Regions from separate parts of the Bradyrhizobium sp. MI1.7 genome, predicted to be linked through region 1. Evidence: riboswitches for the same ligand, from Rfam matches in the RefSeq annotation. Region 1 holds a riboswitch; the other holds the start of a gene.
The links. Region 1 has a riboswitch for S-adenosylmethionine ahead of metX (homoserine O-acetyltransferase MetX). Riboswitches for the same ligand answer to the same signal wherever they lie in the genome.

Region 1 (15,593 bases):
GTCGCCAGCGGGGACATCGAGACCACTGCCGGGCGCGCCGCCATCGAGGATTATTTCACGGAGAATTTTCAGCCGGAGCTGAAGGGCCCGCCAAAAGTTCTGTCCGGCCGCGACCACAGCTTTTCCGACGTCGCCCGCAAGGTCGTATCGATCATCAATCTCGACAGCGTCCGGGCGATCGAGACCATGCTCGGCGGCGCCGCAGTCAATCCACTGCGCTTCCGCGCCAATCTCTACGTGAAGGGCTGGCCGGCCTGGTCCGAGCTCGACCTCGTCGGCGAGACACTGGCGATCGGCGAGGCCCGGCTCAAGGTGGTCAAGCGCATCGTCCGCTGCCCGGCGGTCAACGTCGATCCCAAGACCGCGCAGCGCGATCTCGAGATACCGCCGACGCTCTCGCGCAATCTCGGCCACATGGATTGCGGCATCTATGCCGAGGTCATCGCCGACGGCGAGATCGGCGTCGGTGACGCGATCGCGGTGGAAGCGCCGAAGCTGGTGTGAGCCGTCCGACGCTGCCGTAGGGTGGGCAAAGCGAAAGCGTGCCCACCACTCCGGTCCATCGAACTCCGCTGCACCGCCGGTGGGCACGGCGCTTGCGCGCCTTTGCCCACCCTACGGCTCCGTCGTCAGTTCGGCATCACATACGCATAGATCCGGCCGCGAGAGACCGGCGCCTCGCGAACACGATTGCCGTTGTTGCCGGAGATCATGATCGGATTGCCCTGCGCGTCCACGCCGGTGATGATGCCGACATGGCCGCCCCGGCGACCGCGCGACATGACCGCGATGGCGCCGACCTGCGGACCGGAGACGCGCGTGCCGTAGCGCGCGAACGAGCTCGCCATGTCGGAGCCGGTGCCCTGATGGCCGGTATGCTGCAGCACCATGTTCATGAAGCGCGCGCACCACAGGCTGCCGCGCCCGGTCGGATTGCCGCCGATATAACGGCGCGCCTCGGACACGAGGCCCGATCCGCCGCCGAAGCCGCCACCGCTATTGGCCATTCCAGGATTGGTCATTCCGTTGTTGGCCATGCCGCCGACATTGGCGTTCGGATTGTAGCTCGCCTGGGTGTCGGCGAAGCCGCTCGCCTGCAACTGCGCCGCGCCGCGCTCGAAGCGCGAGCTGCGGGCATGGTGGCGATAATGACGGTAATGATGATGTCTGGCGTGGTGCACGTAAGCGTGCCGCTCTGCGCTATGACGATGATGCGGCCGCGCTGAGGCCGGAGAAACGAACGCGGCAACCGCCGCGAAGAAAATCGCCAGCGCGACAACACAACGCGACAGGCGAGACGCAAACAACTCCAACATACTTCATCCTTCTTGACACCCCACTTCCCCAATCGGCCCGTGCGATGGCCGGCATCCGTCTGGCCGTTAAGCCGCCGGATGTGGCGAGAAAAAGACGCCACGCCCGCGAATAGCTGCGATGATTTTGTGCCGGTGCTGGCTTGAGGCTGCCGCATTGCGGACAACAACGTTAACTGCAATTCTCCAAAGGCGGCTTGAAGAGAGGGAAACAGTTAATGCCCCACGCCACGACCAGGGACGACGTCCGCATCTATTTCGAAGAAGCGGGTCAGGGAACGCCGATTATTTTTCTGCATGAGTTCGCGGCCGACTACACCAATTGGGAGCCGCAGATGCGCTACTTCTCGCGCGGCCATCGCTGCATCACCTATTCCGCGCGCGGCTACACGCCGTCGGACGTACCTGATGGCGAGGTCTACACCTACAAGCATTTCTACACCGACGCGCTCGCGGTGCTCGATCATCTCAAGATCGAGCGCGCGCATCTCGTCGGCCTGTCGATGGGCGCCTATTCGTCACTCCAGATCGGGTTGAACTCGCCGCAGCGCGCGCTGTCGATGACGCTGGCCGGCGTGGGCTCAGGATCGGAGATCGAGAATCTCGACAACTGGCGCAAGCAGTGCCGCGCCAATGCCGAGCAGTTCGAGACGCTCGGCTCCGCCGAGGTCGCAAAGGTCACGCGCGAGGCGCCGAGCCGGATTCCGTTCCTGGTGAAGGACCCGCGCGGCCACGCCGATTTCTACGCCGCGCTGGCGCGCCACGATGCCAAGGGCTCCGCGAACACGATGCGCGGCTTCCAGGGCGGCAGGCCATCGATTTACACGATGCCGGATGCCATTCGAGGTGTGGCAACGCCCGCGCTGATCATCTGCGGCGACGAAGACGATCCCTGCGTCGAGGCAAGCCTGTTCTTGAAGAAGCACCTGCCCGCGGCGGGCCTCGCGATGTTTCCGAAATCAGGCCACGTGCTCAATCTCGAAGAACCCGCGCTGTTCAACGAGAGCGTGGAGCGGTTCGTGACGCTGGTGGAAGCCGGGCGCTGGCCGGTGCGCGATCCGCGGTCGCTGGCGGCGCATTAGACTGCCAGTCGCTGTCATTCCGGGATGCGCCGACAGGCACAGGCCCGGAATGACGGAAACTACTTCCCCTGCCCGCGCGTGAGCAAGAACACGCCCTGCTCGCCGAACATGTTCCACACCCACCACGGCAATCGCAGCCGCAACGGACGGCCGTAGAGATCCAGCGCCTCGGCGCGCTCCATCTTGACGTGGATCGCGTCGCAGAGCTCGACGAAATCCTTGATGGTGCAGAAATGGATGTTGGCGGTGTCGTACCAGGTCGCCGGCAGATTCTCGGTGCGCGGCATGTGGCCGCCGACCAGGAGCTGGAGTCGCATCTTCCAGAAGCCGAAATTCGGGAACGACACGATGGCGCGGCGGCCGATGCGCAGCAGATTCTCCAGCACGACCCGCGGCTGCCGCGTCGCCTGCAGCGTCTGCGACAGGATGACGTAATCGAAGGCGTCGTCGGGATAGTTGACGAGATCGGTGTCGGCATCGCCCTGCACCACCGCGAGGCCCTTGGCGACGCAGCGATTGACGCCCTCGCGCGACAGCTCGATGCCGCGCCCGTCGATGCCGCGGGTCTCCAGAAGCTGGAGCAAATCGCCCTCGCCGCAGCCGACGTCGAGCACTTTCGAGCCGGGCTTGACCATCTCGGCGACCAGCAGATGATCGGCGCGAAACTGGCCGGACTGCTCCGTCGCAACGCCGCCCAGCGGCAGCACTTCCTGCACAGACATCGCTAGCCGTCCTTGTCAGTCAATCCTGGCGGTGAGCCCGCGCGCCTTCCCTGCCGATTGCAGAAAGGCACGGGCGATATCGAAGAATTCGGGCACGTCGAGCAGGAAGGCGTCATGGCCGCGATCGGTCTCGATCTCGGCGAACGACACCCGCGCGCTCGACGCGTTCAGTGCATGCACCAGCGCGCGCGATTCCGAAGTCGGGAACAGCCAGTCGCTGGTGAAGGAGACCACGCAGAAGCGCGTCTCGATGCCCGCGAACGCTTTCGCCAGCACGCCGCCGTGGTCGCCGGCGATGTCGAAATAATCCATCGCACGGGTCAGATAGAGATAGGAGTTGGCGTCGAACCGCTCGACGAAGGACGAGCCCTGGTAGCGCAGATAGCTCTCGACCTGGAAATCGGCGTCGAACGAGAAGGTCGGCAGCTCGCGGTCCTGCATGCGGCGGCCGAACTTGCGATGCAGCGCGGCGTCGGAGAGATAGGTGATGTGCGCGGCCATCCGTGCCACCGCAAGTCCGCGATGCGGATGGATGCCCTGATCCGTGTAGCGGCCGTTGTGCCAGTCGGGATCGGCCATCACCGCCTGGCGACCGAGCTCGTGGAAAGCGATGTTCTGCGCCGAGTGCCGCGTCGCGCAGGCAATCGCCAGCGCGGAGTACACGCGCTTGGGATAGGCCGCGGTCCATTGCAGCACCTGCATGCCGCCCATCGAGCCGCCGACCACCGCGAACAACGTGTCGATGCCGAGCCGGTCGATCAGCATCGCCTGCGCGCGCACCATGTCGGGAATGGTGATGACAGGGAAATCCAGGCCCCACACCTTGCCGGTGGCGGGATTGATCGAGGCCGGCCCGGTCGAGCCCATGCAGCCGCCGATCACGTTGGCGCAAATGATGAAGTAGTGCTGAGGATCAAGAGGTCGGCCGGGACCGACCAGCGTCTCCCACCAGCCCGACTTGCCGGTGACGGGATGCACGTTGGCGACATGCTGATCTCCCGTCAGCGCATGGCAGATCAGCACCGCGTTGGAGCGATCGGCGTTGAGCTCGCCATAGGTCTGGTAGGCGATCTGGAACGGGGTGAGATCGATGCCGCAATCGAGCCGCAGCGGTTGCTCGGCGCCGAACTGCGCGACCTGCGAATTCGGATGATCCGCCTCATGCGACCGGTCGTCGGCACTGATCGCGGGACTCGGCACGGGCTTCACGCCAACCATCATCGACCTCGTTTGCGGCACCCGTCAGGCTGCCGCTGGAATCAGGCCATGAAAAACCCGGCCTGAACGATAGGTTCGGCCGGGATCGGAAGCGTCCCCGGCCTGTTTAGCGAGTTTTTTAACGTGGCTGCAAGCCGGCCGGCTCAAATGACCACGGAACGGGCAAAAGCTACTGTCTTGGGCGGTTTTCGTCAAGTCACGGTCCGGATTAGCCAAATTCATCCCTGAAAGGCCGGCCGAAAAGGCCCGGTTTCCCTTTGCATTTCTCTTTGCTTTCGCCGCGCCGACTGCCTAATCAGGACGTCGATCGCAGCGGATCCGGCCTTGCCGATGGGCCTTGGCCGACCCGCATTGGAACGCCTCTCACCAGCATCTCGCAGATATGTCCCAACGTCCGCCCGCGCCACCATCGCTCCAGGAATTGCGCAAGGAGATCGACGCGATCGACGAGGGCATGCATCGTCTCCTGATGCAGCGCGGCGACATCATCGACCGCCTGATCCAGGTGAAGCAGACCCAGGAGGTCGGCTCGGCGTTCCGCCCGGCGCGCGAGGCCGCCATGATGCGTGACATCGTCCAGCGTCATCGCGGCATCCTGCCGCTCGACACGGTCGAGAGCATCTGGCGCGTCATCATCTCGACGTTCACTTACGTCCAAGCGCCGTTCTCCGTGCATGCCGACATCTCGGTGAGCGAGCCGGCGATGCGCGATTCCGTGCGCTTCCATTTCGGCTTCACGGTACCTTACGTCGCGCATTTCAGCGCGCAGGCCGCGGTCGAAGCGGTGGCGAAGTCCAAAGGCGACCTGGCGCTGGTCTCGGCGACCTCGAGCCGCACGCCATGGTGGCTGGAGCTGGAAGCAGACGGCGCGCCGAAGATTATCGCGCGGATGCCCTTCGTCGAGCGCGCCGACCATCCGGCCGCGCTGCCGGTGTTCGCGATCTCCCGCGTCGCCGACAGCGCCGTGGTGACGGAGGTCGAGACCTTCAGCGTGCGCGTGTCCGGGTGGAACGCCGAGGTCGCGCGCGCCCTGTCGCCGCTCGCCGAGATCGTGGCAGTGCCCGATACCGCCTTCGACGGCGCAGCGCTGCTGGTCTCGGTCACGAGCGCGACCAGCATCGACAAGATCAAGGCTGCCCTGATCGAAGCGGGGGCCTCGGTGCGCTCCACGGCCCTCGTCGGCAGCCACGCAACGCGCTATACGGTGCCCTCGACCGGGTCGAAATCGTAGATCGCGAACCGCCTAAAGCTACTTCCGGAGTTGAAGATGTCCCGCCCCGTGCCGAATCCCGGCATTCTCGATATTGCGCCCTACACGCCCGGCAAGAGCCCGGTGGCTGAGCCGGGCCGCAAGGTGTTCAAGCTCTCGGCCAACGAGACGCCGTTCGGGCCCTCGCCCAAGGCGATCGAGGCGTTCAGGAACGTGGCGGCGCATCTGGAAGACTATCCGGAAGGAACCTCGCGCGTGCTGCGCGAAGCGATCGGGCGCTCTTTCGGGCTCGACCCCAACCGCATCATCTGCGGCGCCGGCTCGGACGAGATCCTCAATCTGCTCGCCCACACCTATCTCAGCCACGGCGACGAGGCGATCTCGACCACGCACGGCTTCCTGGTCTACCCGATCGCGACTATGGCGGTCGGCGCCAAGAACGTGGTCGCGCAGGAGACCAACCTCACCTGCAATGTCGACGCCATCCTCAAGGCGGTGACGCCGAAGACAAAGCTGGTCTGGCTCGCCAATCCCAACAATCCGACCGGCACCTATGTGCCGTTCGACGAGGTCAAGCGGCTGCGCGCCGGCCTGCCGTCGCACGTGCTGCTGGTGCTCGATGCCGCCTATTCCGATTACGTCTCGCGCAACGACTACGAGATGGGGATCGAGCTCGTCGCCACCACCGAGAACACCGTGGTGACGCACACCTTCTCCAAGATCCACGGCCTCGCCGCGCTGCGCGTCGGCTGGATGTTCGGTCCGGAGCACATCATCGACGCGGTCAACCGCATCCGCGGTCCCTTCAACGTGTCGACGCCGGCGATGTATGCCGCGGTCGCGGCGATCGAGGACACTGCGCACCAGGCGATGTCGAAGCAGTTCACCGAGACCTGGCGCAACTGGCTCTCCGAGGAGATCGGCAAGCTCGGACTGAAGGTGACGCCGGGCGTCGCCAATTTCGTACTGATCCACTTCCCGGAAAATGGCAAGACCGCGGACGAGGCCGACGCATATCTTACCAAGCGCGGGCTGGTGTTGCGCGCGCTGAAGAACTACCGCCTGCCGCATTCGCTGCGCATGACCATCGGCACCGAGGAGGCCAACCGCCTCGTCGTCGAGGGCCTGCGCGACTTCATGGCCGGCAAATGAGCACCACACCGCACTTCCAGCGCGTTGCGCTGATCGGCTTCGGCCTGATCGGCGGCTCGATCGCGCGCGCTGCGAAGCTCCAGGGCTTGGCCTCCGAGATCGTCACCACCGCGCGCTCGGAGAAGACGCGCGCGCGGGTGCTGGAGCTCGGCATCGTCGACCAGGTCGTGGCGACCAATGCGGAAGCGGTGAAGGATGCCGATCTCGTCATCCTCTGCATTCCCGTCGGTGCCTGCGGGCCGGTGGCGCAGGAGATCGCGGCGCATCTCAAGCCGGGCGCGATCGTCTCCGACGTCGGCTCGGTCAAGGGCGCGATCGTCAGGGACATGGCGCCGCATCTGCCGAAGACCATTCATTTCGTGCCGGCGCATCCCGTCGCGGGCACCGAGCATTCGGGTCCCGATTCCGGTTTCGCCGAGCTCTTCATCAACCGCTGGTGCATCCTGACGCCGCCGGAAGGCGTCGATGCGGCGGCCACCGATCGTCTGCGCGCGTTCTGGGCGGCGATGGGCGCCAAGGTCGAGATCATGACGCCGGATCATCATGATCTCGTGCTCGCGATCACCAGCCATCTGCCGCATCTGATCGCCTACACCATCGTCGGCACCGCCGACGAGCTGGCGCAGGTGACGGAGTCCGAGGTGATTAAGTTCTCGGCCGGCGGCTTCCGCGATTTCACCCGCATCGCCGCGTCCGACCCGACGATGTGGCGCGACGTCTTCCTCGCCAACAAGGAGGCCGTGCTGGAGATGCTCGGCACCTTCACCGAGGATCTCGCCAAGCTTACCCGCGCGATCCGCCGCGGCGACGGCGAGGCGCTGTTCGACCACTTCACCCGCACCCGCGCCATCCGCCGCGGCATCGTCGAGATCGGCCAGGATTCGGCAGCGCCGGATTTCGGCCGGCCGCATGCGCAGCTCGGCAAGAAGCCGTAACGTTCAAGTAGCCCGGATGGAGCGCAAGCGTAATCCGGGATCTCTTTCAGCGCGGCGCGACCTGCCCCGGATTGCGCTTCGCTCCATCCGGGCTACGGGAGACACCTAATAAAGCGGTGGAATCTGCCCGACCTTGACCGGGCCGAGCAGCACGGCGCCGTCGACGAACTTCAGCGGGAAGCTGCGGGCCTTCTTGCCTTCGAGCGTGCTCTCGGTGCCGATCGAATTGATGCCGGCCGCAACGCCGGCATTGGCGTTCTGCTTGATGACCTTGCCGAGGCCGGGAACGGCGCGGTCGAGGGCGCCGAACAGATTGTTGAGGTCCTGCGACTTCACGCCCGGCGCAACGCGGTCGAGGGTTGCCTGCGGCACCCCCTCCTCCAGCATCTTGTCGATGCCGAGCGCCGGGATCACGCGCTCGAGGCCGGTCACGGTCATCTGCAATTCGCCGTCGAGTCGGCCATTGGCCGAGAGGCCGAGCGTGCCGGCCGCAACCGCGATCATCTCGCCCTGCTGGACGCGCGACTGCACGATCTCGATGTGACCGCCGGCGGCCTGGATCTCGCGGAAGCGTTGCGGCCACGGCTTTGGGGTGAGGTCGGAGAGGCCCGTGATCTTCGCACGCGTGTCCGCCTCGAACGGCTCGGCGAGCAAGGGATGAACGCCCTGGATGCTGCCCTGCGCGACGTGCAGCACGGTCTCGATCACAGGATGATCCGACCGCGACCCGTCTGCGAGGCGACCGTGCAGCTCGACCTGCTTGGCGCGCGCGAGCGGCACCTGCACGCTGCCGTCGAGACGATTGATGACGGGATCGTCGAACACGATGGAGGCGCGATCCGGCACCGCCGGCAGGCCGAACACGCTGCTGCGGCCCTTGCTCCAATTCACCACGAAGGTGTTTTGCGTGACGCCGTCGGTGAGCGTCGCCGGCGCGGAGAATTCGGCGATGACGCGCTTGGGATCGTAGACTTGGGCGACGACCAGGATGTTGTCGAGCTTCGCCGTGAACGGCGTCTTGCTGGCGTTCTGCGACACCAGGGCGACGCTGGCGCCGGAGCACTGGACCTCGAAGCGGAACGGGAAGCCGGCGATCGAGCGCTTGGCGCAATCGTAGATGCGGCCGGACTTGGCCTCCTGCGCCCGCCAGGCGTCTGCGGCGATTTCGGCCTGCGAGGCCGCATAGAACCAGAAACAGCTCCACGCGACGGCGAGGATCAGGAGGATAATGGGGGCGATGAAAAGGCCCCAGCGGGGGCGGCGGCCTGTGGCAACGGTCATATCTGACATGCGGCGACCCTTTGACCCCAGATTTTGTCAAATGTAAGCGGGGTTCGGCCGCGCCGAAAGGCCGAGAATTCACTTCGCTTGGGGGCGTCGTTCTGGTAGCCGTGCCCGAAATGTCGGAAATCACCCTCCCCTCCGTCACCACAGCCAAGGGCGACCTCTGGGTGTTCGGCTATGGCTCGCTGATGTGGCGGCCGGGCTTCGAATTCAGGGAACGCGTCCCGGCGCGGCTGGTCGGCGAGCACCGCGCGCTCTGCGTCTACTCCTTCGTGCATCGCGGCACGCCGGAGCAGCCGGGCCTGGTGCTCGGGCTCGACCGCGGCGGCGCCTGCCGCGGCATTGCTTTTCGCGTCGCCGAGAAGGACCGCGCCGACGTCGTCGCCTATCTGCGGGCGCGCGAGCAGGTCACGTCCGTCTATCGCGAGGTGATGCGCTCGGTGTGGCTTGAGAACGATGCGCGACAGCGCGTCTCCGCGCTCGCCTATGTCGTCGACCGCGGCCACGTCCAATATGCCGGCCGACTCTCGTTCGCCGACCAGCATCGCCATGTCGTCCAGGGCCATGGCCAGTCCGGCGCCAACCGCGACTACGTGACGGCAACGGTGAAGGCGATCGAGGCCGAAGGTTTTCGCGACACGCAATTGCATAAGCTCGCGACCATGCTGCATGGTGATGCGCATTCCCTGCACGCGCCGGCTCCCGCCGAAGATCGAGAGAACCGCTAGCTCTGCGACGGAGCGTAGCTCGGCGACGAGCCGATCAACTGCTCCTGCTCTTTCCGGCCCGCTTCGACGAGGCGAGCGGTCGCGTCTTCGATGGCGGTTTGCACGCGCGAGAGAAACTCGTCTTTCGGCAGGCCTGATGGCAGCGGATCGAGGAACTCGACCACCAGCGTGCCGGGATAGCGCATGAAGGTGCGGCGCGGCCAGAACAGGCCGGAATTGAGCGCGATCGGCAGGCACCGCACGCCGCAGGACGAATAGATCTGCGCAAAGCCGGTCTTGTAATCGGGCGCGGCGCCGGGCGCCCGGCGTGTGCCTTCCGGAAAGATCACGAGCTGCCCGCCTGCGCGCACCGCGTCGCGCGCCCGCCGCGTCATGTCCAGCAGCGCCTTCACGCCGGCCTTGCGGTCGATCGCGATCATTCCGGTCTTGACCAGGAACTGGCCGAACACCGGGATCTGCATGAGCTGACGCTTGAGAATGAAGATCGGACGGTTGAAGAAGCCCGGCAGCACGAAGGTCTCCCAGAACGACTGATGCTTCGCCGCGATCACCAGCGGCCCTGCCGGGATCTTCTCCTGCCCGCGGAATTCGACCTTGATGTTGCAGATCACGCGCATCAGGAACAGCGTCGCCTTCGCCCACCATTGCGCGACCGTCAGCATGGCGCGCGGCGGCAATGCGAAGGTCGGCAGCGCCACGATCGCGAGGCATACGAGCACAGCATAGAACAGCACGTTGAAGAGGAGCGAGCGCAGGAAAATCAAAAACATCGATGGTCCGATCAATTGGCCTGTGCCGTGGCGGGCCGCTTCGGCGCCACGCCAGCAGGCTGCTCCGACATCTCGGGCGAAAGGTCAATCCCGAAATCCTCCAGCCGCACCCTCAGCTCGGCGGCGATGTATTTGACGTATTCGGACAGGAGCAGCCGCAAGGTGGAGGCCGAGGTCCACCACGGCTCCTCACGCCATTTTTCGCCGACCACTGCGAACGGGATCAGTGTGGTTTCCGGCATCGCATGCGAGAACTCCACCAGCGCGCGCGGCATGTGATAGTTCGAGGTGACGACGATCAGCGATCTGAAGCCGCGCCCCTCGGCCCAGCGCCGCGCTTCCGCCGCGTTGCCGCGGGTCGAGACCGCGGTGCGGTCGAGATCGACACAGCAATGCATGAAGGACTGGTTCTCCGGCAGCGTCCGGGAGATGTCGCTCGCCGTCGAGGTCGGGTGCACGCCAGAGATCAGGAGCCGCTTGCCGTAGCCGGCCGCCAGGAGCTCCATCGCATCCGACACCCGCGAGGAGCCGCCGGTCAGGACCACGATGCCGTCCGCCTTGCGGTCCGGCGCGATCTCAGCGCCGCGCAATTGCGCCAGGAAGGCGATGAAGCCCGCCGCCGCGCCGACGAAGACGAACGCGATCGTCGATACCAATGCCGCGCGCAGCCAGCCGCGCGGCAATTTCGGCGATCGATCGTCGGTCGGCGAGGTCATATGATGTCGGTGATCCCTTCCCCGGATGATTTTAGGACGTTTTGAGGCGAAGTGGAGTCCGGTTTATCGGGCTCAATCGACATCATTCAGCGTCGCGAACAGCGTCTGGCGCGAGGCAACCGCGGTGATGGCGCCGATCAGCACCGCCTGCACGGCGAGCACGATGTAGCCCGACGGCCGCAGCGAGAAGGTGCCGAGCAGGGCTGCGAACTGGTCGCCGACGGGGGTCCCGGAAAACCAGCCGGCGATCGACTCGGAGAAGCCGAACACCAGCATGGCGGCGCCGCCGCCGATCACGCCGCCCTCCAGGCCCAGCCTGAGGAAGTGACGCAGAAAGCGGTTGGCGATGTACCGGTCGCCGGCACCGACGAAATGCAGGACCTCGACGATCGGTTGGTTCGCCGCCATGGCGCCGCGGGTCGCGAACGAGACCGAGATGATGGTCGCGATGATGACGAGGGCGAGGATGCCGATGCCGGCGAGGACGGTGGCGTTGGTCATCGAGCGCATCCGCTCGATCCAGGCGCGGTGATCGTCGACGCTGGCGCTTGGTGCGGCCTGGGTCACGCGCGCGCGCAAGGCGCCGAGATCGAGCGGCGTGCCGGGCTGCACGCGCGCGATGATCATGCGCGGCACCGGCAAATCATCCATCGACAGGCCGGTGCCGAGCCAGGGCTCGAGCAGCTTGCCGCTCTCGTCCTTGGTGAACGGCTTGACCTCGATGATGCCGGCCTGCGCGCGGATGGCCTCTGTCACTGCCGCGGTGTCGCGATCGAGATCGCGGCCGGTCTGCGGGCGGACCTGGATGGTGATTTCGCTTGCAACGTCCGACTGCCATTCCGCGGCGGAGGCACTGACGAGCAGCACCGTGCCCGTGGTCATCGAGGCGAGGAAGGTCATGATGGCGACGACAGCAACCAGCGCGCGGCCGTGGATCGAGGCGCGCGGCACGATCGGCGACATGTTGCGCGCCTTGGGCGGAAGCTGCGGACGCTCCTGTCCGAGATCTACCAGCACGCCGCGGTCGTCGGGCCTACTCATAGACGTGCAGCCGCCCCTGGTGCAGCACGAAGCGTCGCGCCTCGTACTGGTCCATCAGGCCGATGTCGTGGGTGGCGATGATGACGGCGGTGCCCGATTTGTTGAGCTCGATGAACAGCCGCAGCAGCCGGCGGCCAAGCGTCGGATCGACGCTGCCGGTCGGCTCGTCGGCGAGCAGGAGCTGCGGCCGCGAGATCACGGCGCGCGCGATCGCCGCGCGCTGCTTCTCGCCGCCGGACAGGATCGGCGGCAGCGCGTCCATGCGGTCACCAAGGCCGACCCAGCGCAACAGGTCGATCACCTCCTTGCGATAGCTCGACTCGCTGCGGCCCATGACGCGGAATGGCAAGGCGACGTTCTCATAGGTCGTCATGTGGTCGAGCAGGCGGAAGTCCTGGAGCACGATGCCGATGCGCTTGCGCAGATCCGCGATCTCGTCCTTGCCGAGCTGCGAGATGTCGTGGCCGAACAGGTTGACGAGGCCGCGCGTCGGCCGGTGCGACAGGAACAACAGACGCAGCAGCGAGGTCTTGCCGGCGCCGGACGGGCCGGTGAGAAACTGGAAGGAATGCGCCGGAATCTCGAAACTGAGGTCGCGCAGAATCTCCGGCCCCAGTCCGTAACGCAATCCGACATTTTCGAACCGAACCAAGCTCAGCTCCGTTCGAGAGGGGGCGCGGGCCGCGCTGCTGCGCTCCGCCACACGCGATCAACGGGTTTTGCGACCGTTATGGTTTCCGGTTCGTTAACGGTCGCTCTGTAGCATCTGGGATGCCCGGTTCTCCGCGACCGAAGCATCGTCAAGACCAGTCCGTGCATCAAGGCTCGTGTCCATGCATATCGTCTGCCCCCATTGTACGACATCCTACGCCATCAAGCCCGCGAGCCTGGGGGCGAACGGACGAACGGTCCGCTGCTCCCGCTGCAAGGAGACCTGGGTCGCCTATGCCGAGGATGCCATCGAGGAGGCGTCCGTCCCGGCCATGGCGGCCGCCAGCCAGGCCGACGACCAGTCCGACCTCGCCGAGCAGTGGAACTCCTACGCCAGGGACGTCGGCGCCGCTGACACGCCTGTCGTCGACAGCCCCTCGATCGCCAGCGACTGGCCGGCCGAGGACGCCCAGGCGACCGAGGACGAATGGTCAGCGGCGGCCCGTGCCGCCGAGGATGACGTCGTCGGCGCGCAGCACCAGTCTTGGTTCCGCAGCCTGTTCAGCCGCCGCGGGGCGCGGGTGAGGCGCCAGGCCCCCACCGAGGCTCCGCGAAAATCCCATTTCGGTCTGCCGACCGCCTGCGCCGCCATGGGCGCGCTGGTGCTGGCGCTGGTCATCTGGCGCGGCGACATGGTCCGGCTGCTGCCGCAGACGGCGGCGTTCTACAAGATGGTCGGACTCGAAGTTAATTTGCGCGGGCTGGCGTTCAAGGACGTCAAGCTCTCCAGCGAGACCGTGGACGGTAAGCAGGTGCTGGTGATCGAGGGCGTGATCGTCGGTCAAAGCAAGAAGCCGCTCGATATCCCGCGGCTGCGCTTTGCGGTGCGCGACGCGCAGGGAGCGGAAATCTACGCCTGGAACACCGTGCTGGAGCAGACCGTGCTGCAGCCGGGTGAGCGCGCCTTCTTCCGCTCGCGCCTGGCCTCGCCGCCGCCGGAGGGCCGCAATATCGACGTCCGCTTCTTCAACCGGCGCGACATTGCCGGCGGCAGCGTATAATCGATTTTGCATATCCCGCACGGGAGGCTGGTCTCAAGGTTGGTCTCATGCCGAAAATCCTGATCGCCGACGACGAGGACTCGATGCGCCAATTGGTGGCGCGCGCCATCGCCATGGACGGCCACGAGACCGTCACTGCACAGGACGGCGCCGAGGCGCTGGAAATCCTGACCCGCGAGAACGGCGCGTTCGATCTCCTGCTCACCGACATCCAGATGCCGGTGATGGACGGCATCGCGCTGGCGCTCTCCGCCGCGCGCGATTTCCCCGACCTGACCATTTTGCTGATGACCGGCTTTGCCGACCAGCGCGAGCGCGCCTCGAATTTGAATGCGCTGGTGCATGACGTCGTGACCAAGCCGTTCTCGGTGGCCGACATCCGTACGGCGGTCGCGGACGCGCTGGCAGCGAAGAAAGCGTAGGGGCGCGGCGTATTCCGCTGTCAGGCCCCGGCCTTGACCGGGGCACCCAGTACGCCGCGGCCTCTCGGTTCAATCACAACCGTCTCTGGAATACTGGATCGCCCGCCTGCGCGGGCGATGACACCGAGTGTGACGTCAAAAATCCTTCAGCAGACGCTCGAGGTAATCGAGCTCGATCTGCGGACGCGCGGGATCGCTCAGGCGGCGGCGGAGCTCTTCGAGGATGCGGCGCGCGCGCTGGGCATCGATCTCGCCGGGAATCTTGACCGTGTAGTCGTCGCTGTATTCCTTGCCGCGCAGCGGCCGGCCCAGCGGGTCGGTCCGTTCGCCGCCGCTCTGCTGGCGGCCGACAGCCTGACCGGGGCCGTCACCGTCGCCCGGATCCTGGCCTTCGCCGTTCTGCTGCCCGCCGAGCGCGTCGGCGAGATCCTGCATGCCCTTGCGCAGGGCGTCGATGGCCTTGCCCTGCGATGTCGTCGCACCGTCGGCATCGCCCTCGCCGATCTGATTGCCGGCGTCTCCCATGGCGTTCTCGGCGGCGTCGAAGCCGTCATCGCCATCCTGGTCGCCGTCCTGACCCTGACCTTGGCCCTGCTGACCTTGTTGGCCCTGCTGCCCCGGCTGCTTCTGCCCGCGCTGGCCCTTCTGGCCATCCTGCTGCAAGCCCATCTCGGCGAGTTTCTTCTTGAGGGCCTCCAGCCGCTTCTTCAATTGCTCCTGCCGGCCCTGCGTATCCTGCGACCCTTCGCGCGACGCCGAGGGATCGTTCGGATCGGGATAGAGATATTTCTCCATGTCCCGGATCGCCCGGGACTGCTGGCCAATGCTCTCGTCCGAGTTCTTGTCCTTCAGGTTGTCGGCGGATTGCTTCATCGACCGCTCGGCGCTGTCGAGCAGTGCATCCAGACTCTTTTGGTCGGCGCGCGACGACTGGGCGAGACCAATCGAAGCCGTGGAACAGGACAGCATAAGCACGAGACAAGCCGTGGCGAGCCTTCCGCGCGTGACCTTGCCGTTCTGCCAGATTGAGGTGTGTTTCATGAGCTATCTCGCTCCCTGGGATTCACGCCAGGTCCTGAGCTCTTCGCGCAAGGCATCCTGCTGCCTTGCCAGGTCCTCCAGCTGATCGCTGGTCGCGCCGCGCGTCTTCTGCCGCAGCTCTCTCGATTTACGCAGGATCTCCGCGACCTTGGGCGGCAGAGGCTTGGTGCGTTGGCCGCGTTTGGAGTCCTTGCTCTGCCGGTCGGTTTCGTCGCGAAGCGCGTTCTGCTCCCGGAGCAGATCGTTC
Region 2 (15,593 bases), on a different contig from region 1:
TCGCTCGCGCGCAGCCCAGCGAGATCGAGCGCATGGGCGCTGCCCGGCGCGGTCTGCGCCCGCGCAGCCGTGACATGATGGTCGAGCAGCTCAATGACGCGCGGATCAAAGGTGTCGCCGGTACGGACCTGCATCGTCACGGCCTCACCTCACTTGAAAGCCGCTTCTGCATGAGGACCATATCGAGCCAGCGGCCGAACTTGCAGCCGACCTCAGGCATACGGCCAACCTCGGCAAAGCCGAACGACGCGTGCAGCCCGGTCGAGGCGGAATTCGAGGCCTCGATCGCGGCGACCATCGTGTGCTTGTTGAGCGCAGTAGCGCGCTCGATCAGCGCGGCCATCAGGCAGCGGCCGACGCCGAGCCGATGATGTTGCTCGCCGACATAGACCGAATTCTCCACGGTGTGGCGATAGCCGGGCCAGGGGCGGAAATCGCCGAATGATGCGAAGCCGACGACGTCCCTGCCCTTCATTGCGACCAGCACGGGATAGCCGGCCGCTTGCCGAGCGCGCATCCACTCGCGCCGCGAATCCAGATCGGCCGGTCCGTCGGTCCACACCGCCGTGGTGTTGATCGCGGCGTAGTTGTAGATGGCCAAAATATCTTCGGCATCCTCCAGCGTGGCGTCCCGCACGATCAGCGACATCACATTTTCCCATACGATGTGCCGCGCCGCGTGATGATGACGTAGCGCGCATCCTGTTTGGTTTCGTTCTCGAAGGTCACCGCCCGCATCACGTCGAAATCGAGACAATCGCCGTCGCGCAGCCGCACGGTCTTGGCGTCGATATGCACGCAGACCGCACCCTCCAGCATCAGGAGCTGCTGGGTGAACGCGTTGCGGCCCCAGGGGCTGTAGGAGACACGCGCTCCGGCCGGCAGGTCGACGACGATGATCTCGATGCCGCTCGCCGCATCCGGCGGCGAGGCATGACGCCGCCGGTAGCCGCTGTCGGGATCGCGCCAAAGCGGCTGGTCGGCAAGCCGCATCAATCGCTCCGGCGGTTTCTCGGCGAGCGCGACGACGTCACTGAGGGTGACATCGAGCGCCGCGCAGAGCTTGTTGAGCAGCGCAGCGGTGGCGCTGCTCTGCGCCCGCTCCACCCTCCCGATCATGGCCCGGCTGACACCGGAGCGCGTCGCGAGTTCGTTCAACGTCATGCCCGCCTGCGTCCTCAAGGTCTTCAAGCGACGACCGATCGCACGGTCGAGTTTCTGCTGGTCCATGGCTTTCATCCGAATATTGCCCGAGAGGACCGCACCCATCAGGGCGGGAGAAGCTTAAGCCGGGCGGGGCGCGCATGCCGGATGCGAAGAGCTAATATATTAGAATTTTTGCGCGGCAAATTCCCTGGCGAATTGCCACAGCCCGCCTGGACATGGCGGGCTCGGCAAAGTGTCCTTGGGGAAATTCGCTAGACCAGAAAATCCGGCGCCGCGCCGTGGGCCTGCGGGATCAGGGATCCGGGCGCGAGGTGAAGCGTCATCGCATGATGATCCGCATCGGTCAGCGTCAAAATATTGGTCTGAGTGTCGAAGGCCGCGTTCACCTTGGCGTCGAAGCCATCCAGCACCAGCGTCGTGCCTGGCGTATAGTTTGAGATGACACCGGATGTTTGCCGGGCGTCGGGCCCGAAAACAAACGTGTCCGTACCCGTCAGAACGACATTGCTGCTCAAATTACCGGTGACCACCAATGTCCCGTTGTTGACGTTGACCGTTCCGGTCCCGCTCAAATTGTCGACCTTGAGCACGCCATTATCCAGGACAGTGGCGTTGTTGACGAGGTTGCCCGAGACATCCACCTCACTGCCGGCGTGGACATTGACGATGCCGCCATTGGTCAAGCCATTCCCGAAATCGATCGTGCCGCCCTGATCTGCGGTGATCGTTCCAAAGGTGTTGAAAACGGCGTCGTCGAAATCGAGCGAGGCATGCACGGCTTCGATCAGGCCGCTGCTGGTGACGGAATTGCCGGTATTCACCGCAAGCGGCTGGGACCCGTTCGCCTCGAGCGTGCCGGAGACGCCGATATCCAAGGTGAGGCTGTGATCTCCGTTTCCGATCGTGCCGGCGCCGTCGATCGTGCCGCCGTCAAGGTCGAGCGTGTGATGTGCACCGCTGTTCAGGATCGAGGAGCCCGGATCGAGCTTGATCTCGCCATTGCCAATGACCGTGGCGTCGCCGGTCAGGATGGCTTTCGCGAAATTGAAGAACTCGATCTTGCCGCCATTGTTCAGCGTGCCGCTGACATTCAGAACGCTTCCGGCACTGTCGTCAAACACGGCGCCAGCCTTGAGTGTCACGTTGTTGAAGCTGTTGGCGCTGCCTGCAACGGATTCGATAAGCCCGCCTGACGTCGCATCCAACGACGTCCCGTCCAGATGCACGTTGTCGAAGGTGATGGTGCCGCCATTGGCGACGATCGCACCGAGGGAACCGCCGGCGATCGTATCGTTCACGAACGCGAGCATCGCCTGGGCTTCGCTCAGTGAACCGAGATTGTTGATCGTGCTGTTGCTGATGACACCGGCGCTGCCGGTCTCGTGCAAATTGCCGGTCACGCTGATATTGATCGTGGCCCGGTCAATCGACGTGAAGCCGGTCGAGCCGGTGACCGTCAGAACGCCACCGCCGCCGCTGGTGTCATTCACGTCAGTGACCGTGATCGCGACGTTCTTTGTCGCGATCTCTGTCCCGTCGCTGACCGCGACGGTGACGTCATAGACGTTGTCGTGGTTCGCGTCTTTCGGCGCCTAGAAGTCGGGCGCGGACTTGAACGTCACATCGCCCGTCGCCGACACGTCGAACAGAGCCGCGTCAGTGCCGGACAGCGAATAGGTCAGCGCGGGACTGTCCACATCGGTCGCCGCGACGTGGTAGGCGACGCCAGAGCCATTCTCCGCGAAGCTTGCCGTCGTGCCCGAGCTGATCACGGGCGCATCATCGATTCCCCTCAGCGTCACGGTGATGCCCTGTGTCCCGTAGAAGCCGTCGAGGACCAAGATGAAGATGTCGGTATGGGTCTGTCCGGCCGCGAGCGGAGCGATGTCGGCATGAGAGACATCATAGCTCCACGTCACCTTGCCATCGGCAACGTCGATGGTGGCCGTGAGTGTGCCGAGATTGCCGTCTTGCGGTGCCACCGCGACCGTGTGGGCACCGGCAAAGAAACCCGCCTGCGATGTCGAAACATGGGCAGCGCCATTGTCCGTCAGCTTCGCTGCGGTGAAGGAAGGCGTAGTAAGATCTCTTACAAAGATGTCGTAGGTATGGTTGGTATCGCCCGGCACCAGAATGCTGGATAAAGACTCGAATGCCACCTTGGTGCCATCAGGCGAGAACACGGGAAGCCGGCTGCCGCCTCCGAATTCCCACGGCCTGCCCCCATTGGTCGAGACGGCCGTGATGGCACCCGTGGCCAGGTCCTTCACATAGACGACCTGATCGGCATTGACACCCGGCACGAGATTGGTGGCACTGGAATAGAACGCAATCTTGGTGCCATCAGGCGAGAACACGGGTTTCTGGGCTTCGCCGTTGTTCTGCGGGACTCCGTCGGCATCGGTCGATACCAGCGTGACCGCGCCTGTGGTCAGATCCTTAATGACGATGTTGCCGATTAGGTTGTTAGAACTACCCGGCACAAGATTGTCGGCAAAGGTATAGAACGCCACCTTGGTGCCATCTGGCGAGAACACCGGGTCGAAGCTGCCGCGATCCCCACGAGCGCCGCTGGCGCTCTCCGACACCAGTGTGGTGGCCCCGGTGGAAAGGTCCTTGATGTAGATCTCGGTGGTGTCGCCGCGCACTGTGGCCGACCCGAACACGATTTTGGTGCCATCGGGCGAGAACGAGGGGGGGAGGTAAAGCCATTCTCAAGCCCGCCGCCGCCGGGTCCTCCGTTGTATGGACTGGGCGCTATGAGCGTTATCGCGCCAGTGGTCAGGTCCTTCACGAAGATGTCGCGCACGTGGTCGGTATCATCAGGCACGAGATTGTCGGCATCGGAATAGAACGCAACCTTGGTGCCATCAGGCGAGAATATCGGGTTGGTGGTCGATAAGCCGTCCGCCTGCTCCCCACTGGCACTCGTCGATACGCGCGTGAGGGCACCGGTGGCCAGGTCCTTCACGAAGATGTCGACGCCCGTTGCGAACGCCAGCTTGGTGCCATCGGGCGAAAAAATCGGCTGGTAGCCACCCAGCTGAACCCCGCTGGCATCGGTCGACACGAGCGTGATCGCCCCGGTCGAAAGGTCCTTCACGAAGACGTCGGGTGCACCGTTGGTATCGCCGGGCACCAGATTGTCGGCATAGGATGCGAACGCCACTTTCGTGCCGTCGGGCGAGAACGCTGCCTGGACACTCGCGCCATCCGCCTGCGCCCCGGTTGCGCTGGTCGACACGCGCGTGAACGCATCGTCGCTGCCACCGCCAGCGGTGAAAACAGGTGCTGAATTTGTCATCAATGCCTCCGTTTGCCCGGCAACAGGCCGGACCCGAATGTTTTGCACGACAATCAGAAACAGAAACGCGGCACCAATGAGTCCCTGCTGTCCAAGGCAAGTTTAGTGCCCCTAGATGACGAACGCTTGATGCAGCCGCGAAGGATCAGATGAAGGATCAGATTGAGCGTCGTTGGCTGCGCCGCTGCACAACAGGCAATCAAAACTGCGCCAGCAGTCTTTCACGATACGCAGCCGCGCCGAACTGCGAGAGCGCATAGCATCCCTCAGGGTGATCTCGTGTCGTCGGGATGAATAAGCCGCTCCATTCTGAAATGCAGCGCGAGCGGTGATCCGTTACATCACCAAGAATTGCCATCGCCAAAAATTGGCCACTTTAACCGACGCTGGGGAGACCGACGCCATTTGGCGGATCTTTGGCCCCTTCATGCATCCGGATACGCCAAGATGAACGTGGCCATGGGTCGGAGAAACATCCAACACGCCAAATCAGCGGCCATCAATTTTTGAATGGAGCGGGCGAAGGGAATCGAACCCTCGTATGCAGCTTGGGAAGCTGCCGTTCTACCATTGAACTACGCCCGCTTATGCGCATGCAGCGCCCGCTCTGATTAGCCGAGACGGCGCCTCCCGCCAAGCGGTTTGGCGCACCCGGCCGGACGCTTCTTAACGTTTCAGTAAGATTCCAGGTGCGCCGGATTGTGGCGGTGTTATGATCGCGCGTCTGGGGAGAGACGTGCACTGAGTGGGGCGTGTGCATGCTGGGGCGTGGCTACACGATATTCAACACGGCCATAGGGCGCTGCGGCATCGTCTGGAGCAGCACCGGCGTGGTCGCCGTGCAATTGCCGGAGGCGCGGGAGATCGATACCCGCCGCCGGATTTTCGCGGTCCATCCCGAGGCGCGCGAGCAGCAGCCTCCGCTGAATGCCGAGCTTGCGATCGAGGGCATCGCAGGCTTGCTGCAGGGCGGCGACCCTGATTTTTCCGAGGTCAGCCTGGACGCCGGCGGCGTCCCCGGCTTCCATCGGCGCGTTTATGAAGCCGCCTGCGCCATTCCGCGCGGGGAGACCCGCACCTATCACGAGATCGCCAAGGCGCTGGGCGCCTCCGGCGCCGCGCATTCGGTGGCGCAGGCGATCGCCAAAAATCCCTACATGCTGATCGTGCCCTGTCACCGGGTGCTGGAGGCCGGCAATTACGCCGACCGACTCTCGCCTTACGGCGGGGTGATCTCCAAGCGGCGGCTGCTGGCGCTCGAGGGCGCCCATCCGGTCGCGAGCAAGACGCTGTTCGAGGTGCTGCTGCCCGTTGCGCCACCGAGGCCCAGCTAAGGCGCGATCGGAATCGCACCTTAGCTTTGTTTTTTTGGGCATGATCTTGTCGGACAACCGCTACACACTTGTCCGGACCATGCCTAGATAGGTGGCATGGATGCGACCACGCTGCTGACCACGCAATCGATGACGGTCTCGGAGTTTCGCTGCGATGCGGGACCGGACGACAAGCCGTTCGCGGAGTGCCGCACCGGGCATTCCATTGCCTATGTCCGCTCCGGCAGCTTCGGCTGCCAGTGCCGCGCCGGCTTCTTCGAGCTGGTGGCGGGCTCGATGCTGGTCGGCGCTCCACGCGAGGAATACACCTGCACGCATGAGCACGTCAGCGGCGACGTCTGCCTGGGCTTCTTCTTCAGCGAGGACCTGGTCGATGCCCTCGGGGGACGGCGCGAGATCTGGCAGGTCGGCGCGACACCGCCGCTGCCCGAGCTGATGGTGCTGGGCGAGCTCGCCCAGACGGCGGCAGATGGCAACAGCGACCTCGGTCTCGACGAGGTCGGTCAAATTCTGGCCGGCCGCTTCATCGATGTCGTCTCGGGCAAGGCGCGCAAGCCGGCCACGCCCACCGCACGCGACCGCCGCCGCGCAGTCGAAGCCGCGCTGTGGATCGACGCCAACTCGCATGCCGAGGTCGACCTCGAACAGGCGGCGCGGCAGGCGGGCCTCAGCCCGTTCCATTTCCTGCGGCTGTTCTCGGCCGTGCTCGGCGTCACCCCGCATCAATATCTGGTGCGCTCGCGGCTACGCCATGCGGCGCGGCTGCTGACAGATGATGACATCGCGGTCACCGACATCGCCTATGACGTCGGCTTCGGCGATCTCTCCAATTTCGTCCGCACCTTCCATCGCGCCGCCGGCGTGTCGCCGACGAAGTTCCGGCAGGCGTCGAAGGGCGAGCGCAAGATTCTCCAAGAGCGCGCGACCCTCAACTGAATAGGGTCGTCTCCGGCGCGCGCCAGTTGCGGCGCGCTTTGCAATGGAGACGATCATGTACGACCACATCGGACTGCGTGTTGCCGACCTCGACGCCGCCACGCGCTTCTACACCGCGGTGCTGGCGCCGCTCGGCTACGCCCTGTGCTCGAGCGGCGACGGCTATGCGGGCTTCGGGCCGAAGGGCGAGCCGGCGCTCTGGCTGCACCTGAACAAGGGACGCAAGGCCGACGGCGCGCATATCGCGTTTCGCGCCAAGGACCATGATGCGGTCAAGGCATTCCACAGCGAAGGCTTGAAGAGCGACGGCCGTGACAATGGCGGCGCCGGCCCGCGCAAGGACTATAGCCCGACCTACTACGCGGCGTTCCTGATTGATCCCGATGGCAACAACATCGAGGCGGTTTGCGTGTGAGCCCGCCGCGCACGAGCACTCGCAGGGTGGGCAAAGCGACTTGTCCGCCGTAGCTCGAAGAGCGAAGGCGGAAGCGTGCCCACCATCGCGTGCGACTGTGCCGATGAATGGTGGGCACGACGCGCGAAGAGCGCGCCTTTGCCCACCCACGAACCTCTCAATCAAGGACACCTTCATGGCCTCCATCCACAACGACATCCCCCTCCCCGTTCCCGCCCGCGACGTCTGGGACGCCGTACGCGATTTCGGCGCGCTGCCTCAGCGGCTGGCGCCGGGCTTCGTCACCGCCTGCACGCTCGACGGTGATGCACGCATCGTCACCTTCGCCAATGGATCAGTGGCGCGCGAGGTGCTGGTCGATTGCGACGATGCGCGGCAGCGGCTGGTCTACGCCATCAACAACGAGCGGCTCAGGCATTACAGCGCCTCGGTGCAGGTGATCGCCGAGGGCGAGGCGAGCTGCCGCCTTGTCTGGATCATCGACATGCTGCCGAACGAGCTTGCGGCTTATGTCCAGGGGCAGACCAGGGACGCCGTCGCCGCAATACACCGGGCGTTCCCGGCCGTGGCTGCGTGATCTTTCGCACAGAGCCCTGCCCTCGCCGGCCCTAACCATGGCCGCGTGCGTCCGGTTGGCTCCGCTCTCCCGGCGGAGCCACGCACGCGAGGAGCAGGCCATGAGAGGTGCGGATAAGGTGATCTGCCAGGCGGCCGCCGTGCTGCTGCTGTTTTCGATCTCGAGCGCGCCGGCAAAGGCGCAGTTCCTCGGCGGCGGAGGCGCCGGCGGCGAGGACATGATGACCCAGATGGCGCCGATGCTGGAGATGATGAAGGCGAAGATGGGCAAGCGCCGCTTCGCCATGCTGATGCAGACCATGGGTCCGATGATGAGCCGCATGATGGAGAACGGCGGCGGCGGGCTCGGCGGCATGATGGGGGGCGGCGGCAGCCTGAGTGGCGGCAATTTCGGCGGTGGCTTCGGCGCGCCGAACTACGGCGGCTACACGCCGATGGGCGCAGGCGGCTACATGCCGACCGGAATGGGCGGCATGGGTGGCGGCGACATCATGGGTATGCTGGGTGGTTCCGGCGGCGGCGACATGATGGCGATGATTCCGCAGCTGATGCGGCTCGCCAATGTCGGCGGCGGTGGCGGCCATCGCCGCCACAGGCACCGCTAATCGGCAGCCGACAGAGCCGGCCTGATCGCAGGCTTGCTCTCGCGCGGCCCCCAGCGTGTCAGCACCACGCTGGAGCTCGAGAGCAGGCCGAGCACGACCATCGAGCTCGCGGCCAGCCAGAAGAAGCTCTGCGCGGTGGCGTCGTGCGTCGACAGCCACCAGCCGATCGCCGCGATGTAGATCAGGCGCGCGGTCTGCGCCAGCACCGGCCCGATCACCTTGGCCGCGCCCTGCGACGAGAAATACATTGTCGAGGCGAGCCCGATGAAGGCGTAGAACGGCGCCACCGTCGACAGATATTGATGGCTGGTCGCACGCACCGTTGCGCTGTCGGTGAAGATGTTGACCCAGAGATCCGGGAACAGCGCGACGAGGCACGCCGGCGCGCCGACGGCGACGAACGCGCTCGCACCGGCGATCCAGGCGATGCGCCGGGCGCGCGCGATGCGCACCGCGCCGATCGCCATGCCGATCATCGGCACCGAAGCGATGCCGAACGAGAACGCGATCGAGGTCAGCAAAAATTCCAGCCGCGCGCCGATGCCGTAGCCGGCGAGGATCGCAGTGCCGAACTTTGCCAGCATGTGGGTGAAGATCGAGATCGTCAGCACCGATTGCAGCGGCGAGAAGCAGGCGATGGCGCCGACCTTCAGGATATCGAAGAACATCGCCCATTGAACGCGAAGCCCGCGCAGTTTCGGCACGATTCGGGCGCGGCCGGATAACAGGTACCAGCCCATCACGCAGATATTCACGGAATAGGCGATCAGCGAGCCGGCCGCGACGCCGCGCATGCCGAACTGCGGCACGGGCCCGAGCCCGAGGCCCAGCGTGCCGCCAAGCACAACCTGCATGACCGCGGAATTCAGCATCAACAGCGAGGGCAGCTTCATGTTGCCGGTGCCGCGCAACACGCCCGCCATGGTGTTGAGCAGCCACGGCAGCACGGCCCCGCCAAAAAACACCTGTGTGTAGGCGACCGCATGCGTCAGCACATCCCCCCGTCCGCCGAGCATTTCCAGAACGCGCGGCCCGAAGATCAGCATGCCCAGCATGAAGACGAGGCCGAAGGTGATGCCGATCAGCAGCGCATGTGCGGCGAGCGTGCCGGCGCGCTCGCGGTCGCCTGCGCCGAGCGCCCGCGCGATGGCCGACGCCACGGCGCCGCCCATGGCCCCGCCGGACATGGTCATGGTCAGGATCACTGTCGGAAACACCAGCGCCATTGCCGCCAGCGCCTCGACGCCGAGCCGGCCGATATAGGAGGTCTCCGCGATCACCACACAGGTGCCGGCCGACAGCGCGACCACGTTCGGCCAGGCGAGGCCGAGCAGCGTGCGCAGAATCGGCCCGTCCATCAGCGCGCTTCGTACCGGCCGCGGAGGCGGCGGCAACGGACGCTCTTGTTCATCGACCGGGATTTCGGCGATGTCGGACATGTCCTCTCCCGGGCGCAGGCCATTCGCGGCGCGGCAATGCGTAGGTGTGCCAATAAATTTCGTCGCGCGGAAGGCGCGGCGACAGGCTTAGCACGGCAATTGCCGATTCCTCCTGCGCCGGATGCAGGCGTGCCCTGCGGCAGCGCATTTCAAGTGGTGGAATTACTCAATGGTCCACACCAGCGGCGGCCGACCGCCCGCTGTCGGGCGCAGGTGCACGCCGATGTGCCGCCCGCATCCGGCAGCGAGCCCCTCGAACAACCCTTCCAGCACCTTGGTGCAGGCGCGATGATAGTCGGCGACGTCATCCATCAGCTTCCAGCTCTGCTGACGAAATTCAAACGTGCCTTCTGACGCGGTCGTCTCGGCAGAGTCATCCTGCGCGGCAATCAGCGCATTCAGGAACGCTGCGAACTCGCTGGCGCCACCGCGGCTCATGGACAGTGCCGCCGCGACCTCGTCAAAATACTGCATCCCGATCAGCTTGCCGGTGAGGTGCAGGAGATAGCCGGCGTCTTCCGGGCCGAACAATTGCACCATCACGGGCGCGGCGGTGCGCACATATTCCATCGCGTAGTTGCGATAGGCTTTTTCCAGCCGCGGTTTTGGCCAGCTCGAAACAGGTAGCGCAGGCGCACTCTTCGCATCGAACAGCGGCGCTTCCAGATGACGCGCGAAGACCAGGCGCTGATCCAGCTCGAGCGGGTGGTCGTACTGATAATAATAGCCTTCGAGCCCATCCTGACCGTCGACGCTCTGCTTGGTGCAGACGAAGCCGAGCCTGGTATCGCCGAGCGCGACGCCATTGTTGGCGTGCCAGCCGCGCAGCATCGCGCGGCTGACCTCACCCGGCACGCCGCAGATCGCGGTGCCCTTCCAGATCCAGCGCGGCGGCGGATAGCGGATCCAGGCTTTGCGATCGCTCTCATACATGTACTCGACATGCACGCCGCCGATCCAGTTGGAGAGATAGTGATATTGCGCGGCGGCCACCGCAGGCGGCAGATGACTGAGACCGAGCTTTTCGAGCCCCGGCAGGAAGCGCTCCTGCTGCTGGCGGCGAAACACGCGGAAGACGAATTCGGCAGCATCCGCCGTGCCGCGCCGTGTGACGACGGTGAGGATGAGTCCGGTGAAATAGGCGTGATAGAGGTCGGCGACCGCACGCCAGCGCTTCCATTGCGCTTCCTCTGCTGCGTCTGTTGCGGCGGTCATGTTCGCTCCCGATCGTTGTTTTGATCGAGTGTGTCACTGCGCCCTGTACGAGGCAACCTGACGCTCAAGCAGAGCGCCCTGCACGCCAGCCCGTCAATTCCGCATCACGAATTTTGCGCAAGCCTGGCCGCGCGCTCGCGCTCGACGCGTTCGGTGACGTCGCGCGCCATCGCGACCGATCCGACCACGGCACCACCGGCATCGCGCACCAGCGCGAAGGTCATCTCGATGTAGAGCTTGCGTCCGCTCTTGTGCAACGCGCGGGTCAGCGTCGGCCTGCCCGCGAGCTTCATCGCCCCGGTGGCAAGCGCAGCTTCGAAGCCCTTCCAGTGCGCGGCACGCAGATGTTCGGGAATGATCAGATCGAGGTTCTGGCCGAGCGCCTCGTCCGCCGAGAAGCCGAACAGTGTGGTCGATGCGCGATTCCAGCGCGTGATGGTGCCGGAGCGATCCGAATAGATCAGCGCGTCCGCGACGTCGTCGACGATCCTTGCGTCGAGTTCGGATTGAACACTCATCTCGCCACCTCGCATGCAGCCGGATTTCAGCTTGCATCCCGGCAGTAGTCAATCGAGAGGCTGCGGCGTACTGGATGCCCCGGTCAAGCCGGGGCATGACAGTAGGGTGTGTAGCTACACCCGAAAATGCTTCGATAGTTTGAGCCCCTGCGCCTGGTAGTTCGAGCCGATGCGCTGGCCGTACATCGCGTCGGGGCGCGACAGCATTTTCTCGTAGACGAGACGGCCGACGATCTGGCCGTGCTCGAGGATGAACGGCACCTCGCGCGAGCGCACTTCGAGCACGGCGCGCGATCCCTGCCCGCCAGCGCCGGCATAGCCGAAGCCGGGATCGAAGAAGCCGGCATAGTGCACGCGGAACTCGCCGACCAGGGGATCGAACGGCACCATCTCCGCGGCGTAATCGGGCGGCACCTGCACGGCTTCCTTGGAGGCGAGGATGTAGAACTCGCCGGGATCGAGGATCAGGCTGCCGTCGGGACGCGCCGAGATCGGTTCCCAGAAATCCTCCACCGCATAGCCGGAGCGGCGGTCGACGTCGACGACACCGGTGTGGCGCTTGGCGCGATAGCCGACGAAGCCGTTGGCCTTCTCGCCGGAGAGATCGACGGAGACGGCGACGCCGCCGGTGAGATCGGCATCATCGAGATCGACGAGACGCTCAGTCGCATGCAGCGCCTCGAGCTCGTCGATGTTGAGGATCGCATCTCCGGTGCGGAAGCGCACCTGACTCAAGCGCGAGCCCTCACTGACCAGCACCGGAAACGTCTTCGGGCTGATCTCGGCGTAGAGCGGGCCGTGATAGCCGGCGCCGATCATGTCGAAGCGGCGGGTGCCGTCGGCGATGACGCGGGTGAAGACATCGAGCCGGCCGGTCGAGCTTTTCGGGTTGGCGGCGGCGACGATCTCCGGCGGCAGCGCCAGGCTTTCCAGGAGCGGCACGATGTAGACGCAGTTGGTCTCCAGCACCGCGCCATCGGCGAGGCTGAACTCGTGCAGCTTCAACTCGTCGATGCGCTCGGCGACGGTCGCGCCGGGACCCGGCAGGAAGCTGGCGCGAACGCGATACGCGATGTCGCCGAGGCGAAGGTCGAGGCTCGCCGGCTGGATCTGGCTTTCGACGAAGTCATAAGCGGGCAGGATGAGGCCCGCCTTCGCCATCGCCGCGATCATGCGGTCGGGCAGGATACCATTGGCGTCGGCGGCAACCGTGAAGCTCAACCGGGGGTCCTCGTCAGGGGTCAAATGCATCCGGACATGCGGGAAATAGCAGCCTTTTACGGCTATCCGATGGACGCCTTGACGGAAAGGCCATTGCGGAATATGAGCATCACTTATCCCGTGGTGATTTGAGCCGGCCGGCTTGCAGCCACGTTAAATAAGTCGCTAAACAGGCCGGGGACCTCTGTGATCCCGGCCCGTGGAAGTTATCCAGGCCGGTTTTTTGTGACCATTTTCGATGGTCACGCAGAGGAGGTCCTATGTCGAAGTCCCCGGCGTCCACCACGCAATACCGTCCCGAAACCCGACTGGTCCATTCCGGCACCCTGCGCTCGCAATATGGCGAGACGTCGGAGGCGCTGTTCCTGACCCAGGGCTACGTCTACAACAGCGCCGAGGAGTGCGAGGCGCGGTTCAAGGGCGAGGACCCCGGCTTCATCTATTCGCGCTATTCCAACCCGACCATCTCGATGTTCGAGCGCCGCATGATCGAGCTCGAAGGCGCCGAAGCCGCCCGCTCGGCGGCGACCGGCATGGCCGCGGTGACGACCGCGATCCTGGCGCCGCTGAAGGCCGGCGATCATGTGGTGGCCTCCCGTGCCCTGTTCGGCTCGTGTCTCTACGTCATTCAGGATCTCTTGCCACGCTACGGCATCGAGACCACGCTGGTCGACGGAGCCGATCTCGACCAGTGGCAGCGCGCCTTGAGGCCGAACACCAAGACGTTTTTCCTGGAGAGCCCGACCAACCCGACGCTCGACGTGCTCGACATTCCAGGGATCGCCGAGATCGCGCACAGCGGCGGCGCGCGGCTCGTCGTCGACAACGTGTTCGCGACGCCGATCTGGCAGAGCCCGCTCGCGCTAGGGGCAGACGTCGTCGTCTATTCCGCGACCAAGCACATCGACGGCCAGGGCCGTTGTCTCGGCGGCATCATCCTGTCGTCGGAAGCGTTCATCGCCGAGCACATCCACAATTTCATGCGCCAGACCGGCCCGTCGATCTCGCCGTTCAACGCATGGGTCCTGCTCAAGGGCCTGGAAACGCTGGGCGTACGCGTGCGCGCGCAGACCGAGACGGCGGGACGCATCGCCGACGTGCTGGCGAGCCATCCGAAGATTTCGCGGCTGGTCTATCCCGGCCGCGCCGATCATCCGCAGGCAGCTCTCGTGAAGAAGCAGATGCGCGGCGGCTCGACGCTGGTCGGCTTCGAGGTCAAGGGCGGCAAGCAGGGTGCGTTCCGCGTGCTCAACGAGCTCAAGCTTGCAAAAATCTCGAACAATCTCGGCGATGCCAAGAGCCTCGTCACGCATCCGGCGACCACGACGCATCAGCGCCTCAAGCCGGAAGACCGCGCCGCGCTCGGCATCAGCGAGGGCTTCATCCGCTTCTCGGCGGGGCTCGAGCATGTGGACGATCTGATCGAGGATCTGACCGCGGCGCTGGAGAAGGCGTGAGGCGATTGGGCTCTTGTAGGGTGGGCAAAGCGACTTGTCCGCCGTAGCTCGAAGAGCGAAGGCGGAAGCGTGCCCACCATTCACGATCATATCGCCGATAGATGGTGGGCACGGCGCGCGAAGAGCGCGCCTTTGCCCACCCTACGGCACCGAGCCTACATCGGCCGATACGTTCGCACGTCCGCGGGCACGTTGACGCCGAGCTTGATCTGGCCGACGGAGCGGATGATGTCGTCGCCGAGGATCTGCGCGAAGCAGGCATAGCCCCAATCGTTCATATGCAGGCCGTCGGCGATCACGAAACTCTCGACCGGGATCGATTGATTCTCGTGCCAGTCGCGCATCACCTCGAAGCGGGGGAAGATGCCGACGTGACGGAGCTCGGCGACCTTCCCGAGCAGGTGCACCATCTTGCCGGCGCTCTCCTTGCGCTGGTTGACGGCTGGCGAATATTGCGGATCGACCAGCACGATGTCGGCGCCGCCAGCGGCCTGGATGCGGGAGATGCCGTCCTCGACCATCTTGGCGGTGTCACCGGGATCGAGATTGCGCAGCACCGCATTGGTGCCGACCTGCCAGATCACGAGATCCGGATGCACGTCGATCACCTCCTTCTGGAGGCGCTTCATCATCTCGGGCGCGTCCTCGCCGCCGACGCCGGCGTTGATCACGGTGATGTCGGCGGTCGGATATTGCCGGCGGAGCTGCGCGGCGAGACGGTTCGGATAGTTGAAATCGGGCGAGCTCGCGCCATAGCCCGCCGTCGACGACGAGCCGAACGCGACGATCACGACGGGTTTGCCGGCGACGAGCTTGCCCGCGACATGCGGCAGCGAGCCCATCGCCTTCGAGCCACCCTTCGGCGTGAGGCAGGGCACGCGGCTGAAAATGTCCCCGGCGGATTTCGCGACCTGCTTCACCTTGTCGATGGCGCGGGCGGTCACGCCGCGCTGCTCGTGGGACGTCGCGGCGACGGTGGTCTGGGAGGGCGAAGCGGAAGCCGGACTAGCGGCCTGCTGCGGCGCGGGCGTTGCCTGCGTGGCCTGCGCCTGCACTGGTGCCAGCGACATCGGCGTCAGGAGCAGCAGAGCCGCCGCGGGCGCAGCCAGCCATGCCGTCAACCAAAAAGGGCGGAGAGAACTCATTAACGCTAGACCTCAATTTTGCTGCTGGGCCGGCCCCAGATGGGCTGCGTCGATCACAAACTGTGCCAACGCCCGGCCAAGGCAGTCATGGACCTGTTTCGCCAGCTCTGGCCCACGGGACGGGCTGAACAGGTCGAACTGACCCTGATCATTCCACTGCCGCATGATCGCGAAACGGTCGAACAGCGGGATGTCATGCTCCTGCGCCACCACCCGCATATTGTCGAGATAGGGCGGCACCGAGATCATGGTTTCGGTACG

Region 2: linked by a shared signal. The riboswitch ahead of AC0L3X_RS33900 (O-succinylhomoserine sulfhydrylase) and the one ahead of metX (homoserine O-acetyltransferase MetX) in region 1 are both predicted to bind S-adenosylmethionine.

Annotation. Positions count from the first base shown of each region.
Region 1 is NZ_JBVVPO010000081.1:11,754-27,346, reverse strand. Features, by position in the region: gene AC0L3X_RS40640 (MOSC domain-containing protein) at 1-504, shown strand, start outside; gene AC0L3X_RS40635 (NlpC/P60 family protein) at 630-1,316, opposite strand; gene AC0L3X_RS40630 (alpha/beta fold hydrolase) at 1,532-2,395, shown strand; gene metW (methionine biosynthesis protein MetW) at 2,455-3,117, opposite strand; gene metX (homoserine O-acetyltransferase MetX) at 3,133-4,335, opposite strand; SAM riboswitch at 4,421-4,500, opposite strand; gene AC0L3X_RS40615 (chorismate mutase) at 4,718-5,566, shown strand; gene AC0L3X_RS40610 (pyridoxal phosphate-dependent aminotransferase) at 5,603-6,697, shown strand; gene AC0L3X_RS40605 (prephenate/arogenate dehydrogenase family protein) at 6,694-7,632, shown strand; gene AC0L3X_RS40600 (DUF2125 domain-containing protein) at 7,738-8,922, opposite strand; gene AC0L3X_RS40595 (gamma-glutamylcyclotransferase) at 9,033-9,644, shown strand; gene AC0L3X_RS40590 (lysophospholipid acyltransferase family protein) at 9,641-10,414, opposite strand; gene AC0L3X_RS40585 (YdcF family protein) at 10,426-11,130, opposite strand; gene AC0L3X_RS40580 (cell division protein FtsX) at 11,203-12,171, opposite strand; gene ftsE (cell division ATP-binding protein FtsE) at 12,164-12,823, opposite strand; gene AC0L3X_RS40570 (MJ0042-type zinc finger domain-containing protein) at 13,005-13,883, shown strand; gene AC0L3X_RS40565 (response regulator) at 13,931-14,305, shown strand; gene AC0L3X_RS40560 (DUF4175 family protein) at 14,441-15,346, opposite strand; gene AC0L3X_RS40555 (TIGR02302 family protein) at 15,350-15,593, opposite strand, start outside.
Region 2 is NZ_JBVVPO010000051.1:43,236-58,828, forward strand. Features, by position in the region: gene AC0L3X_RS33820 (GNAT family N-acetyltransferase) at 1-134, opposite strand, end outside; gene AC0L3X_RS33825 (GNAT family N-acetyltransferase) at 137-649, opposite strand; gene AC0L3X_RS33830 (helix-turn-helix domain-containing protein) at 649-1,230, opposite strand; gene AC0L3X_RS33835 (hypothetical protein) at 1,419-2,657, opposite strand; gene AC0L3X_RS33840 (VCBS domain-containing protein) at 2,760-3,815, opposite strand; partial or broken gene AC0L3X_RS33845 (TolB family protein) at 4,052-4,471, opposite strand; tRNA gene AC0L3X_RS33850 (tRNA-Gly) at 4,983-5,056, opposite strand; gene AC0L3X_RS33855 (methylated-DNA--[protein]-cysteine S-methyltransferase) at 5,230-5,805, shown strand; gene AC0L3X_RS33860 (helix-turn-helix transcriptional regulator) at 5,902-6,741, shown strand; gene AC0L3X_RS33865 (VOC family protein) at 6,797-7,156, shown strand; gene AC0L3X_RS33870 (SRPBCC family protein) at 7,332-7,733, shown strand; gene AC0L3X_RS33875 (hypothetical protein) at 7,834-8,337, shown strand; gene AC0L3X_RS33880 (MATE family efflux transporter) at 8,334-9,776, opposite strand; gene AC0L3X_RS33885 (hypothetical protein) at 9,939-10,991, opposite strand; gene AC0L3X_RS33890 (PAS domain-containing protein) at 11,096-11,509, opposite strand; gene AC0L3X_RS33895 (2'-deoxycytidine 5'-triphosphate deaminase) at 11,624-12,760, opposite strand; SAM riboswitch at 12,841-12,920, shown strand; gene AC0L3X_RS33900 (O-succinylhomoserine sulfhydrylase) at 12,991-14,187, shown strand; gene AC0L3X_RS33905 (SGNH/GDSL hydrolase family protein) at 14,343-15,332, opposite strand; gene AC0L3X_RS33910 (SGNH/GDSL hydrolase family protein) at 15,345-15,593, opposite strand, start outside.